DNA from 4 places in the Shewanella sp. S23-S33 genome. Region 1 is predicted to be linked to each of the others. Evidence: predicted binding sites of a transcription regulator. Region 1 holds the regulator's gene; each other region holds the start of a gene.
What was found. Region 1 encodes sigma-54, which starts transcription at its own class of promoters, with help from an activator protein. Its sites were predicted from a motif close to GTTGGCACGNNNNTNGNNT; they were not measured.

Region 1 (3,419 bases):
GTCAAAATTAAAGCTGTGAGCCAAACTGCGGATATCAAAAACAACCAGATCATCTTCTTTGGTCCGGTGGAAGTTACCCAAGGCTCAATAAAAATCCAAGCAAATGAACTGCGTGCATTTTCCGCTGAAGGTGAAAATAGCAAAACTTTAGTCGCCACAGGCAACCCTGCTACGTATAGCCAGATATTAGACGATGGCCGTCCTGCATCGGCTAGCGCGAAAGAAATTCGTTACGATATGGCAAGCCGCACCTTAACTCTGAAAGGTATGGCGTCATTAGATCAAGCAGGTAGCCAAGTTACAGGCAATTTAATCCGCTATAACATGATTCAACAGAAATTGATGGCCGAGAGTACTGGCAGTGGTGACGATCGCGTGATCACTATTATTCAGCCTGAAAACTATCAAGATGATGCTAAATCAGACGCTCCGGCGGATAAACCTGTAAAAAAGCAGGACTCTAAATGACCCAAATCACCTTAAGAGCACAAAATCTGGCGAAAAGTTACAAGAGTCGCCAAGTGGTTAAAGACGTCAGTCTGACGGTAAAAACCGGTCAAGTCGTTGGCCTACTCGGTCCGAACGGCGCGGGTAAAACCACGACCTTTTACATGGTTGTCGGGCTAGTGAAGAGCGATAAGGGACATATCTTTATCGACGATGATGATTTAACCGCAGATCCTATGCATCTGCGTGCCCGCAAAGGCATAGGTTACTTACCGCAGGAAGCCAGTATCTTTCGTAAGCTAACTGTTCATGACAACATCATGGCCGTACTGCAAACTCGTAAAGAACTTAAAAACGAAGAACGAGAAGAAGAACTAGAACATCTGCTCGAAGAGTTTCATATCACCCACATCCGTGACAGCCAAGGCATGTCATTGTCGGGTGGCGAACGTCGTCGCGTCGAAATTGCGCGGGCTTTAGCCGCTAATCCTAAGTTCATTTTGCTCGATGAACCGTTTGCCGGCGTCGATCCTATTTCGGTTATCGACATCAAGAAGATTATCGAACAACTCAAAAGTCGCGGCCTTGGCGTACTGATCACAGACCATAATGTCCGCGAGACATTAGATGTATGTGAACATGCTTATATTGTGAGTCACGGAAACCTGATTGCCGAAGGAACTCCAGCAGAGATCTTAGACAATCAGCAAGTTAGGGCTGTGTACTTAGGTGAACAATTCAGGCTATAGTTAATCGAGCGAAGCCTATGGAGACAATTTATACCGCCATTGGGCTTCACTCAAAATGATAATAAGCGACCTCATCCAACAATAATAACGTAGGGATCAGCGGTAACATGAAAGCGTCACTCCAGCTCAAACTGGGTCAACAGTTAACCATGACGCCACAATTACAACAGGCCATACGTCTGTTGCAACTGTCGTCATTAGAACTGCAGCAAGAGATCCAGCAAGCATTAGATTCTAATCCCCTTCTCGAGCTGGAAGAGGATCAATTCGACGCCACTAAAACCCCTGTAAACCAAACGCTATCCGATACGGATTTCAGTGAATCTAGCACTCTGCCACCAGAAAAAGACAGCTCCACCATAGACACGGCAGAGTCGCTAACCAAAGAATCCATGCCCGATGAGCTCCCCATGGACACCACATGGGATGAAGTGTTTACCGCCTCCCCAAACTCAGGCCCCGGCGGTAGTCGTGAAGACGATATGCCCTTCCAAGGCGAGACCAGTGAAGGTTTGTACGAACACTTAGAATGGCAAAAAAACCTCACGCCGTTTTCTGAAACCGATTTAGCCATTGCCACCGCCATTATTGATGCCATCGACGATCAGGGCTATCTCACCCAAAGCACTGAAGAAATTCTCGAAGCTATGGGCAATCCTGAAGTTGAGCTTGACGAAGTCGAAGCCGTACTCAAGCGCATTCAGCATTTTGATCCCATAGGCGTTGCCGCCCGCGATTTAAGTGAATGCCTGCTGATCCAACTGTCGCATTTCGCCGCTGATACTCCCAACCTAGAAAACGCCCGTATGCTGATCAAAGATCATTTAGATCTGATCGCCGCCCGTGATTTTAGGTTATTGATGCGTAAGACTAAATTAAAAGAAGATGAATTAAGGGATGGTATAGCACTTATCCAAACCCTCAATCCTCGCCCAGGTTTGTTGATCACGCCCAATAATGACGAATACGTTATCCCAGATGTGTCTGTGTCGAAGAAAAATGGCCGCTGGGTCGTTGAGCTTAATCCTGACTGCATGCCAAAAATCAATGTAAATCAACATTATGCTTCTATGGCACGCAGTACCAAAAACCAAGCCGATAGCCAATTTATTCGCGGCCATCTGCAAGAGGCTAAATGGTTTATTAAGAGCTTAGAAAGCCGTAACGATACTTTGCTTAAAGTTGCTAATTGCATAGTGCAATATCAGCAAGGTTTCTTTGAGTATGGTGAAGAAGCCATGAAGCCTATGGTGCTTAACGATATTGCCGAAGCGGTAGAAATGCATGAGTCCACCATCTCACGGGTCACAACTCAAAAATACATGCATACCCCTAAGGGACTTTTTGAACTAAAATACTTCTTCTCTAGCCACGTCGGTACTGACGATGGTGGTGAGTGCTCATCCACAGCAATCAGAGCCTTTATAAAGAAACTGGTTGCAGCGGAAAACCAGAAAAAACCATTAAGCGATAGTAAGATGGCACAACTTCTGGCAGAACAAGGGATCAACGTAGCCCGTAGAACCATTGCGAAGTACCGAGAGGCTATGCTTATTCCACCTTCTAATCAGCGTAAAAGTTTATAACCTACAGTGGATATCGGAGGACGTTTCTATGCAAATAAACCTAAGTGGACACCATGTCGAAATTACCGAATCGTTACGTGCATATGTAGAAGAAAAGTTTTCAAAACTTGAACGCCATTTCGAACAGATCAATAATGTGCACGTTGTGCTCAATGTTGAGAAAATGCAACAGATTGCCGAAGCGAGAATAAACCTCATAGGTGGTGAAGTTTTTGCTACTTCAGAGCATGCTGACATGTATGCTGCTATAGACGCCCTGATTGACAAGCTTGACCGTCAGGTTATTAAACACAAAGAGAAGTTAACAAAACACTAATAATGGAACTTTGTACCATACTGCGGCCGGAGTGCACTACCTGCGCCACTCCGGGCAGCAAGAAAAAGGTACTGGAACTCATCAGCGACTTAGTCGCTGCCCAGTACCCGACCCTCTCATCTCAAGAGATATTCGAAAGCCTAGTGGCGCGCGAAAAGATGGGGAGCACAGGTATAGGTAACGGCATCGCCATTCCACATGGTCGACTAGCCGATATAGATCAGCCCATTGCCATACTAATTAAGTGTGAAGAGCCGATAGCATTTGATGCTATCGATAAGCAACCTGTTGATATTTTATTTGCACTACTGGTGCCTGCAG
Region 2 (3,419 bases), on a different contig from region 1:
GGCGTCTAGAACAGGCGCGAACAAAAGGACAGATTGCACGTTCGAAAGAACTTGGAACTGCAGCGGTATTAATTTCGGCAGCATGTGGGTTTTATATGCTAGGCCCAAGTTTGGCCATTAGCCTAACTCGGGTGTTTGAAATTGTATTTACCATGGATAGGGCGCAAATTTTTGATACGAATGAAATGTTCAAAGTGTGGGGCGTTGTTGCGAGTGAAATAGCCTGGCCCATGGCTAAAATTATGCTACTGATTGTGGTTGTTGCGTTTATCGGTAACGTCTCTCTTGGAGGGATCAATTTTTCGACCCAAGCTATGATGCCAAAAGCCAGTAAAATGAGTCCCCTTGCTGGTTTTAAACGCATGTTTGGTGTACAGGCTCTGGTTGAACTCACCAAAGGCATTGCAAAATTTTCGGTAGTAGCGTTTTCTGCTTATTTTTTATTAAGCTTCTATTTCAATGACATCATGTTGCTGTCTAGCGACCATCTTCCAGGTAATGTTTACCATGCATTAGATTTGTTGGTTTGGATGTTTATCCTGTTATGTTCCTCGATTTTGTTTATTGTCGTCATCGATGTGCCGTTCCAAATTTGGAATCACAACAAGCAACTTAAGATGACCAAACAAGAAGTAAAAGATGAATATAAAGATACTGAGGGTAAACCTGAGGTGAAAGGGCATATACGGCAGATGCAACGTGAACTAGCACAAAGGCGTATGATGGCTGAAGTGCCAAATGCCGATGTGATTGTCGTTAACCCTGAGCATTTTGCCGTTGCGATTAAATACGATGTGCAGCGCTCTGCGGCTCCCTTTGTGATAGCGAAAGGTGTTGATGATGTGGCCTTTAAAATACGTGAGATTGCCCGCGCGCACAATATTGCGATTGTCTCGGCCCCACCACTTGCAAGGGCGATTTACCATACGACTAAGTTAGACCAGCAGATCCCTGAAGGTTTGTTTACTGCTGTCGCACAGATTTTGGCTTATGTATTCCAGCTGCGCCAATATCAAAAAGGACGCGGTCGTAAACCTATTCCTATCCCACTTAATCAACCTATACCAGATGAATTGAAATATTGAACCACTAGTCTCAGATGGTAGTCATTGGTAAAGCTGATGATGTCGAGTTCATTTGTTTTTTATGGCTAATTTTATGTATATCAATCAGTCACAGTACATATCTTTCCTTCATTAATGGCTTTAATCTTGTTGGCGCGTTTTTTGCTTTATGCTATTACACGTCAAAGTTTAGGTTATAGCGAATGGATGTTAAAGCGACTCTTGGTCAAGTAAAACAAATTAGGCTCAGCACTTTTAAAGGCATTGGCACGCCGGTGGTTGTGCTTGCTGCATTGGCCATGATTGTTTTACCTATCCCTCCATTTCTATTAGACATACTCTTTTCATTCAACATTGCGTTAGCTCTCATTGTATTGCTGGTGGCTATTTATACCGATAGACCCTTAGATTTTGCTGCCTTCCCAACTGTGTTACTGGTGGCGACATTATTACGTCTTGCGCTCAACGTTGCCTCTACTCGTGTGGTTTTACTTGAGGGTCATAATGGCGGTGATGCCGCGGGTAAGGTGATTGAAGCCTTCGGTTCTGTGGTGATCGGTGGTAACTATGCCGTTGGTCTAGTGGTATTTATCATTTTGATTATCATCAACTTTGCGGTGGTGACTAAAGGTGCAGGTCGTATCGCAGAAGTCAGTGCCCGCTTTACCTTGGATGCTATGCCTGGTAAGCAAATGGCAATCGATGCTGACTTAAATGCTGGAACCTTAAATCAAGACCAAGCGAGAATACGCCGTGCCGAAGTGACCCGGGAAGCCGATTTCTATGGTGCGATGGACGGTGCGTCCAAATTCGTTAAAGGGGATGCGATTGCCGGTATCATGATCTTAGTGATCAACATCGTAGGTGGTTTCATCATAGGGATTGTGCAGCATGGCTTAAGTTTCTCTGAAGCGGTTGAAATTTATACCTTACTGACTATCGGTGATGGTTTAGTGGCGCAGATCCCTGGTCTATTATTGTCAATCGCCGCAGCCTTGATGGTGACTCGTCAAAACGAGTCAGGTGATATGGGCCAAATGATGATGAGTCAGATGTTTGACAGTCATAAGTCATTGGGTATCGCCGCCGGAGTCCTGTTTGTAATGGGTATTGTTCCTGGTATGCCGCACATGGCGTTTTTAAGCTTTGCCTTTATGACTGCTGGTGCAGCTTATTTTGTTTATAAACGAAATGAAAACAAACGTCTTAAAGCGCTAGAACAAGTGAAATCGGGTCCAATAGAAAGACAAGATAAAGAGCCTAAAGAGCTAGGTTGGGACGATGTACATCATGTTGATACTATTGGTCTTGAGGTTGGATATCGTTTGATCCCTCTGGTTGACAAGGGCCAAGGTGGCGAGTTACTAAGCCGCATTAAAGGCGTGCGTAAAAAGTTGTCTCAGGAACTAGGCTTCTTAGTGCCCGCGGTGCATATTCGCGATAACTTAGATTTATCGCCTAATGCGTATCGCATTTCATTAATGGGCGTCGTCGTCGGAGAGGCAGATATTCGTCATGATTGCGAATTGGCGATCAACCCTGGTCAAGTCTATGGCAAACTCGATGGTATCGAAACGCGCGATCCCGCTTTTGGCCTAGAAGCGGTATGGATCGCTCCTGAGTTACGTGAGCACGCACAAACATTAGGTTATACCGTCGTCGATGCCGCCACTGTTGTTGCAACTCATATTAGTCAATTACTCACAAATAATGCCGCTAAGTTGTTAGGCTACGAAGAAGTGCAACAACTGATGGATATGCTTGCGAAACACTCACCTAAGCTGGTTGATGGCTTTATTCCAGATATCATGCCACTAGGACATGTCGTAAAAGTGATGCAGAACCTATTAAATGAAGGGGTTTCAGTTAGAGACTTGCGTACTATAGTGCAAACTTTGTTAGAATATGGCACTAAGAGCAATGACACTGAAGTCTTGACTGCCGCTGTACGTATCGCTTTGAAACGTATGATAGTTCAGGAAATCTCAGGCCCAGAGCTCGAAATCCCCGTCATTACTTTGGCGCCAGAGTTGGAACAGATGTTGCATCAGTCAATGCAAGCAACCGGTGGTGATGGTCCTAATATTGAACCCGGTCTTGCAGAACGCATGCAGCAGTCCCTTGCCGATGCGGCTCAGAAGCAAGAAATGGTCGGACAACCCGCCATATTGTTGACGTCAGGTATGTTACGCGCGACGCTGTCACGCTTTGTTAAACATACTATTCCTAATCTCAGAGTCATTTCATATCAAGAAATACCTGATGAGAAGCAAATACGTATCGTATCTGCAGTCGGCCAGTAGAGGACGCATAAGTGAAGATTAAACGATTTTTTGCCAAAGACATGCGCGCCGC
Region 3 (3,419 bases), on a different contig from region 1:
GTTCACCCTTATACTTTATCCTTATCTCGACACATCCTGTTTCGAGTTCATGCTTAATCCTTAAGCGTGTCCTGTATTCTTCCTGAAATTCATCATCCTGACGATACAACTCACTGTCCCTAATCATCCTTGAAAAGCAATCCTGCTTTTCCTTAGCCTATCCGAGGCGAATGACAGTTTTCCTACCGTCAGCGATTTCAACCTTGAAATCTTAATTCGTTGCTTCTTGCGTCCCTTTGGCCTGTTTTGCTTTCCTTGCTATCCATTTGCTTTGGCCATGAGTGAATTCTACGTTAACCCTAACGTTTTTGTTCGGCTCAAAGAACGGACTACAAGATTAATTACGGACCAACCAAAGAAAAATAAATACAACCCAATGATTCTATTTAAAATTAAACATTGCAGGACAAAAAACAATCAAAAAGAAAACATTATGTCCTACAACGTTTGTAAGCGATCTCTCACACTGGCATGGGCATCTCACTCGGGCAATTTTTTTAACGTTTAAAAAAGCGGCAGATCATCTGCGCAAACATCACCCAATCAGCCATCAAACTGTAAAAAGGATACTGAAATGTCGCGGGTCGATTCTTCTCAAATACGAAGTGTCCCACCCATGCAAAACCATAACCAACAATAGGAATAAACCAACATAGCCACCAGGCTTGTGAAACCAAGGAAATGCCAATAAGCATCAGAACTAAACAACTGCCAACAAAGTGTAATTTCCGACAAGTCGGGTGCTGGTGTTGGGATAAATAGAAAGGATAAAAATCGGCGAAACGTTTATAAGAGTTAGTCATCTTGTTGAACCGAATAGAATAAAAGCTGGCCATGGACACTGCCGATACTCAGCTCGCCTATGGATACAAAGTCATGCTGAGTAAACAGTTGCAAGTGGTTCTCCTGAGCGATAAACACACCAATGCCATCCAAATCAGGCTGCTCATCACACCAACTCACCACAGCTTGCACTAACTTATGTCCAAGTCCTTTGTGCTGTTCATTTGGTGCAAGAGCAATAAACTGCAAAATACCGCAGTGCTTACTGGGTAAAAGTTCAATAATACTGGACTCTTTGTTCATTAGTGCTTGAGTCGATTGCCAACCTGTACCTAACAACATCTTTAAGCGCCAATGCCAATAACGCCCTTCCCCTAAAGGCACTTCTTGAGTAACTACACAGGCTAACCCAAAGAGTCTTTCATGGTCGAATAAACCAATGAGGGCTTGTTTTTGTTGCCATAACGTATTGAGTTCTTCCCTGATTGCGGCGCGCAATTTTTGCTCATAAGCGGCTTTGTCTGAGGTAAAGAGTGAATCGACAAAAAAAGGATCATCATGGTAAGCGTTATAGAGAATAGAAGCGGCAATGCGTAAGTCTTCCGCGGTCAAATAGACTGCGCGGCAGTCCTCCAGAATTTCATTGTCCATCGTTAGCATTCCTTGACTTAGCTCACACTTTTTTATGCGTAACTGTTAATCTACCAAGGAAACTAAAAAGTGCAAATTTTAATCATAGATTGCATTTTTCAATCAGGCGCTTACTCTAAACGAAGGCACTATACTGAAAAGGAAATAATGATGGATACAACTCCAGTAGACTTAAGCCACTTGTTTGAGCAACTCGGTTTAGACAGTAGCGACGAGGCCATAGCGCAGTTTATTGCAACCCATGATATCGACCATCACATCCATTTAAGCCAAGCGCCCTTTTGGACCCCAGCCCAAAAGAGCTTTATCATTGAAGGTTTAGAAGCCGATGCCCTCTGGACTGAGCCCATTGAGCAATTAGACACTCAGCTACGTAAACGATAAGACTCGTTGGTTCAGATTTTACCGTAAGCCGTTTCACCCCAACCCACTAAGGCATTGTTGCTCAGCACGATAGGCGTGCATTCATCCTTAGTGGTTTTTCCATCGCCATTATTACGCTGGGTACGATAAAACAACACTAAGACTTCTTTATTGGCTTCACCTTGTTGAGCACTTTGTTGAATATAGGCTTCACTAAAATCAGCGGTGCCCATTAAGATCATCACTTGGTCTTTAGGCATGCCTAAGCTCAGTTTGGTTAAGTTAGTGCGATTTTTATCCTGCACTTTCTCCCAAGATTCGCTGCTATCCCAGCCCGATTCTCCATCACCGACATTGACCACGCAGCCGCTAAGACCTAAGCTTGCGAGCCCTAAAAAAGTGATGGCGATAAGTTTGTTATTCAATTTATGGTTCATCATGTGACATCCTGTGTAATTATTATTGAAGCTTAAAAAATGGTATTTCGGCTGGACAATAAGCAAAATAAATGCCACAAGACAACACACTGTTTTTAAATGAAAAAATTAATTATTATTTTAAAATTGGTTTAAACAATTCAACAAATTAAGGAATTTTGCTAATTATGAGTCCCCTTGACCAAGTATTAGCGGCCGCACGTTCGCTCGAAGCCTGCGGTAAAGTACCGAGCCTTGCCTTAATTAAAACCCGTTTAGGTAGTAGCCTACCTTTACCTATATTGATCCAAGGCTTACAGCAATTTAAATCTATGCCTAAGGCAGATCGCGAGCGTTTAGCTGAGTTGCAAACTATCAGCCCTACAACTGACGTTCCCGCAACTAACGATACCTTAACCCTTGCTGTGCTCGCCGAGCGCATGCAGATGCAACAGGCGTATTTTGAACGTCATGCTGAGCAGCAAAAAACAGAAATAATGCAATTAAAAAACGAACTGCTTGAACTTAAACAACGCATCAACTTATTAGAAATCCAAGGAAAAACAGCTTAATGTTTGTCACTGAACTGCGCTTCGAATGCTTCGCCGACACCACGATATCTGCCGCCGAGAAGGCCATTAATCAGCTCCTTGAAGCCTATCGAGCTAATGGCCAAATCTTAGGACGAGAATTTGCGGTCGCCTTTAATGACGGTGAGTTTAGAGTGCGTTTATTGATGCCAGAGAAAAGCAGTTTAGCGCACAAATATCACAGCCCTTGGGTCAAAAAAGCCTTAGTAGAATTAACCGACGCTAAACTACTCGCGCCGCGGGAAAAGTTTATTGGTCAGGATATCAATTCTGAAGTAAGTAATACCGAAACACCCAGCTGGCAACTGCTATACACCAGTTTTGTGCATATGTGCTCGCCCCTACGCTGCGGCGACAATTTATTGCCCATTCCCCTGTACCGTATACCCGCAACCTTTAATGGCGATCATAAACGTATTATCCGTTGGCAGAGCGAATGGCAAGCCTGCGACGAGCTGCAAATGGCGGCGGCCACTAAGGCAGAATTTGCCGCGCTAGAGGAATTATCGAGTCCTGACAGTGATTTATTTCGCAGAGGTTGGGATTTGCGCGGTCGTATCGAATATCTCACTCAGATCCCGACCTATTACTACTTATATCGCGTTGGCGGCCAAGA
Region 4 (3,419 bases), on a different contig from region 1:
CGAATGCTGCGGGGTCGAGTGCACTTTCTTTAGCATTTAAGTTCATTTGTAAAGTAACATTCTCAGTCTTTACAGGGCTACCTGCAGTGTCTGGTATTTGTACCGGCTTAGCCGTCGTTAAACTCACTGATGTCGAGTTCCCGTCTTTATCCACTGGGAAAGTTTGCAAATAATTACCAGCAGAATCAACCATGTAATTATTTTTATCGACCTTAAATGCTCCAGCACGGGTAAACGAGTGGTCTAATGTACCCAGTTCAGAGGCAGTAACGAAAAAGCCACCACCTTTAATCGCCATATCAAGGGAGTTATTCGTCAACTGTAAGCTACCTTGATGGAATTGCTGTGCCACTTGGCTCGTAGCAACACCACCACCGACAGCAGTTTTAGCATTTGAAAAAATAGAATTAGCGTAAACATCCGCAAATTCAGCACGGGACTCTTTAAAGCCAATAGTGTTCGCATTAGCAATGTTATTCGCCGTAGTGTTTAAATCTTTCTGCGCGGCAGAAATGCCACTCAATGCAATGTTAAACGACATAATTCACCTCTACACTTGACTCAATTCATTTATGAGCAACTTATGCCCAATTCGGATACTGCAAAAATTCTTTTATGCAAACTTAGGTTTCAGACACAGCTAACACATCGGTTAACTTGATGCCCATACCGCCTCTCAAGTTAAGAATCGCGCCAGTACTGGCCGTACCGAGAGAAACGCTGGTCACATGAGCATAGGTCGAGACTGGCAATTCTTGGGATTTCCCATCCACTAAACCACTCGCCTTGATCGTATAGTTACCTGCGGTTACAGGGTTTCCATCTTTATCGAGGCCATCCCAGTTAACATCGACATTGCCCCCCTTACTGCCATCAACTTTAAAGGTGGTCACAACTTGGCCTTTCTCATCCTCAACACGTACAGTAACTTCAGGAATTTTAGCTGGCGTGCTAATCACACCTTTTATTGTTGGGCTTTCAGCTGAAATGTTACCTGTATCAGTTGGGATCAACACCTTGCGACCAACAAGTCCTGATGCCTGTAATGCTTGGCTTGATGTCATAACACCGTTTAAATTAACGATTTCCTTATTCAACTTAGTAATACCATCAACCGTCGAGAATGATGCCATCTGCGCAATCATTTGGTCGTTGTCGACGGGCTTAAAGGGATCTTGCATCGATAACTGTTGGCTTAATAACGAGAAAAAGTCATCTTGAGTTAACTGCTGGCTTTTTGCTTCCGGTACTATTGACTCTTTTGGCAAACGTATGCCATCAAGAAACGGATTACCCGTTGAGCTGGTTGATGAATTCGTCGTAACGGCATTTGGCTGACTCTTATTTTGAGCCGTCTGCGCCGACGCTTGGTTAATTTGATTAATGAGGCTCACAGCTTACCTCCTAAGTAACACATGTTATTTACCCATCCCAAGTGTTTGTTGCAGCATAGACTTAGCTGCTTCAGCGACTTGAACATTCATTTGATATGAGCGCGAAGCAGAAATCATATTTGCCATTTCTTCCATGACATTAACATTCGGTTTATAAATAAAGCCGTCCGCATCCGCCATTGGATGATCGGGCGAATATTCTTTCAGTAGTGGTTTATCACTTTCTACAATGCCTTTTACTGCAACGCCTTGAGAAGCTTGTTGCTGACTTTGGGCTTTAGCCATTTCGGCTTCAAAAATGGGATGACGAGAACGATAGGTCTTATCTACACTACTCGAGACGGAATCCGCGTTGGCTATGTTGCTCGCGGTGGTGTTTAGCCTGACCGATTGAGCAGACATTCCCGAGCCAGCAACATCAAATATGCTAAATAAACTCATGATTAATCCCCTCTCAACGCTTTCTTCATGCCACTAAACTTACTGTCTAAAAAACCTAGCGACATTTGATATTCAAGTGCATTTTGCATGAATGCCGATTGTTCCTGTTGGATATCAACAGTATTACCATCACCGGTATCGGGTTGATTTGGCACACGGAACTTAACAAATTGCCCAGTCAACTCCGCAAGCCCAAAATGCTTATCTGGCTCTTGCATTTCAAGACTATTTCGCTGCTGCTGTTGGCCTCGAGCGGCCTGCATTGCCGTAGAAAAATCAACATCGCGGGCTTTGTAATGTGGCGTATCTGCGTTAGCGATATTGCTTGAAATGACTTCAGCCCGCTGCGCTCTAATACCGAGAGTGTATTGATGCACACCCAGTGCATTATCAAAATTGATCGCCATAAAATTGCCTCCTCGTGTTCTCACGAAAATAAAGCAATTCATGTGCCAACATCAGGCAAATTTTGAGAATAACAATAAGGATGAGCAAGTGATGGGTAAAAAATTACCGACAATTGTCGGTAATTTTCTTTAGAGCGGCTGAGTTAAGTCTTTTTCTGGTAATAAATGCCAGGGTTACAACGAACCATATCAAACTCGTCCGTTAAACCAGCGATAGATTCTGATGCACCGAGAAATAAAATCCCTTTGGGATTGAGAGCGGCAGCGAATTGCCGCAAAATTTTTGCCTTTGCCTCTGGTGCAAAATAAATCAGCACATTGCGGCAAAAGATAATGTCGAACTTGCCAAGCAGACTATAACTCTCAAGCAAATTATGCGCTCTAAAGTTCACCAACCGCTTCACATTATCCTTTAACTTCATATTACCTGAAGGTAATGCCTCAAAAAACTGACGCTTACGTTCTTCAGATAAACCACGCGCTAATGCCAAACTATCGTACTCGGCATTTTTGCAGCGTTCCAACATGGAAGGAGATAAATCCGTTGCTTGAATCGAAGCACTACCAGCCAGGGCACCAGGCTTCTTCTGTTGATACTCAAGAATAGTCATAGCCAATGAGTATGGCTCTTGGCCTGACGAGCAAGCCGCAGACCAAATTTTAAGTGGACGCCCCAGACGACTGTATTCAGGTAGTAGGACATTATTCAACAACTCAAATGGATAACGATCACGGAACCAAAGGGTTTCATTGGTCGTCATAGCATCGATCACTTCAGCTCTAAGCGCACGCTCAGTAGGCTTCATCGAATGCTTAACCACATCAGATAAGGATGGCAGGTTATATTTGCCCATCAAAGGAGCAAGACGACTGCGCACAAGATATTGCTTATTTTCACCCAGTACGATGCCGCTGTGTTGCTCTAAGAACAACCTAAATTGATTATATTCAGCCTCAGCGAGTGATTTATTTGGCACATTCACATCCTAAATCCTATAGCAAGCACCAAAATCAGTGCGAAACCATCATGTTATAAAGTCGAGATTATAGCGTAAAGCGTATCTAGGTACTAACCGACAGCAATTACAAACTTAAATGCTTATTCACAGCAGCGGCCAGTTCGTCGGGATTAAACTTAGCGATAAAGTCATTAGCCCCCACTTTTTGAACCATTGCC

Region 2: the regulator sigma-54 is predicted to act here: its motif matches at 1,214-1,232, upstream of flhA (flagellar biosynthesis protein FlhA).
Region 3: the regulator sigma-54 is predicted to act here: its motif matches at 2,295-2,313, upstream of ACHA99_RS03785 (DUF3192 domain-containing protein).
Region 4: the regulator sigma-54 is predicted to act here: its motif matches at 2,274-2,292, upstream of flgB (flagellar basal body rod protein FlgB).

Annotation. Positions count from the first base shown of each region.
Region 1 covers NZ_JBHFFD010000061.1:197,662-201,080, reverse strand. Annotated here, with positions in the region: gene lptA (lipopolysaccharide transport periplasmic protein LptA) at 1-468, shown strand, start outside; gene lptB (LPS export ABC transporter ATP-binding protein) at 465-1,196, shown strand; gene ACHA99_RS16835 (RNA polymerase factor sigma-54) at 1,304-2,782, shown strand; gene hpf (ribosome hibernation promoting factor) at 2,811-3,098, shown strand; gene ptsN (PTS IIA-like nitrogen regulatory protein PtsN) at 3,101-3,419, shown strand, end outside.
Region 2 covers NZ_JBHFFD010000019.1:63,424-66,842, forward strand. Annotated here, with positions in the region: gene flhB (flagellar biosynthesis protein FlhB) at 1-1,085, shown strand, start outside; gene flhA (flagellar biosynthesis protein FlhA) at 1,268-3,367, shown strand; gene flhF (flagellar biosynthesis protein FlhF) at 3,379-3,419, shown strand, end outside.
Region 3 covers NZ_JBHFFD010000014.1:103,011-106,429, forward strand. Annotated here, with positions in the region: gene ACHA99_RS03770 (Mpo1-like protein) at 498-803, opposite strand; gene ACHA99_RS03775 (GNAT family N-acetyltransferase) at 796-1,434, opposite strand; gene ACHA99_RS03780 (DUF2789 domain-containing protein) at 1,585-1,818, shown strand; gene ACHA99_RS03785 (DUF3192 domain-containing protein) at 1,830-2,237, opposite strand; gene ACHA99_RS03790 (hypothetical protein) at 2,402-2,785, shown strand; gene ACHA99_RS03795 (Zn-ribbon-containing protein) at 2,785-3,419, shown strand, end outside.
Region 4 covers NZ_JBHFFD010000019.1:29,758-33,176, reverse strand. Annotated here, with positions in the region: gene flgE (flagellar hook protein FlgE) at 1-541, opposite strand, end outside; gene flgD (flagellar hook assembly protein FlgD) at 624-1,394, opposite strand; gene flgC (flagellar basal body rod protein FlgC) at 1,419-1,835, opposite strand; gene flgB (flagellar basal body rod protein FlgB) at 1,838-2,242, opposite strand; gene ACHA99_RS05135 (CheR family methyltransferase) at 2,386-3,225, opposite strand; gene ACHA99_RS05130 (chemotaxis protein CheV) at 3,326-3,419, opposite strand, start outside.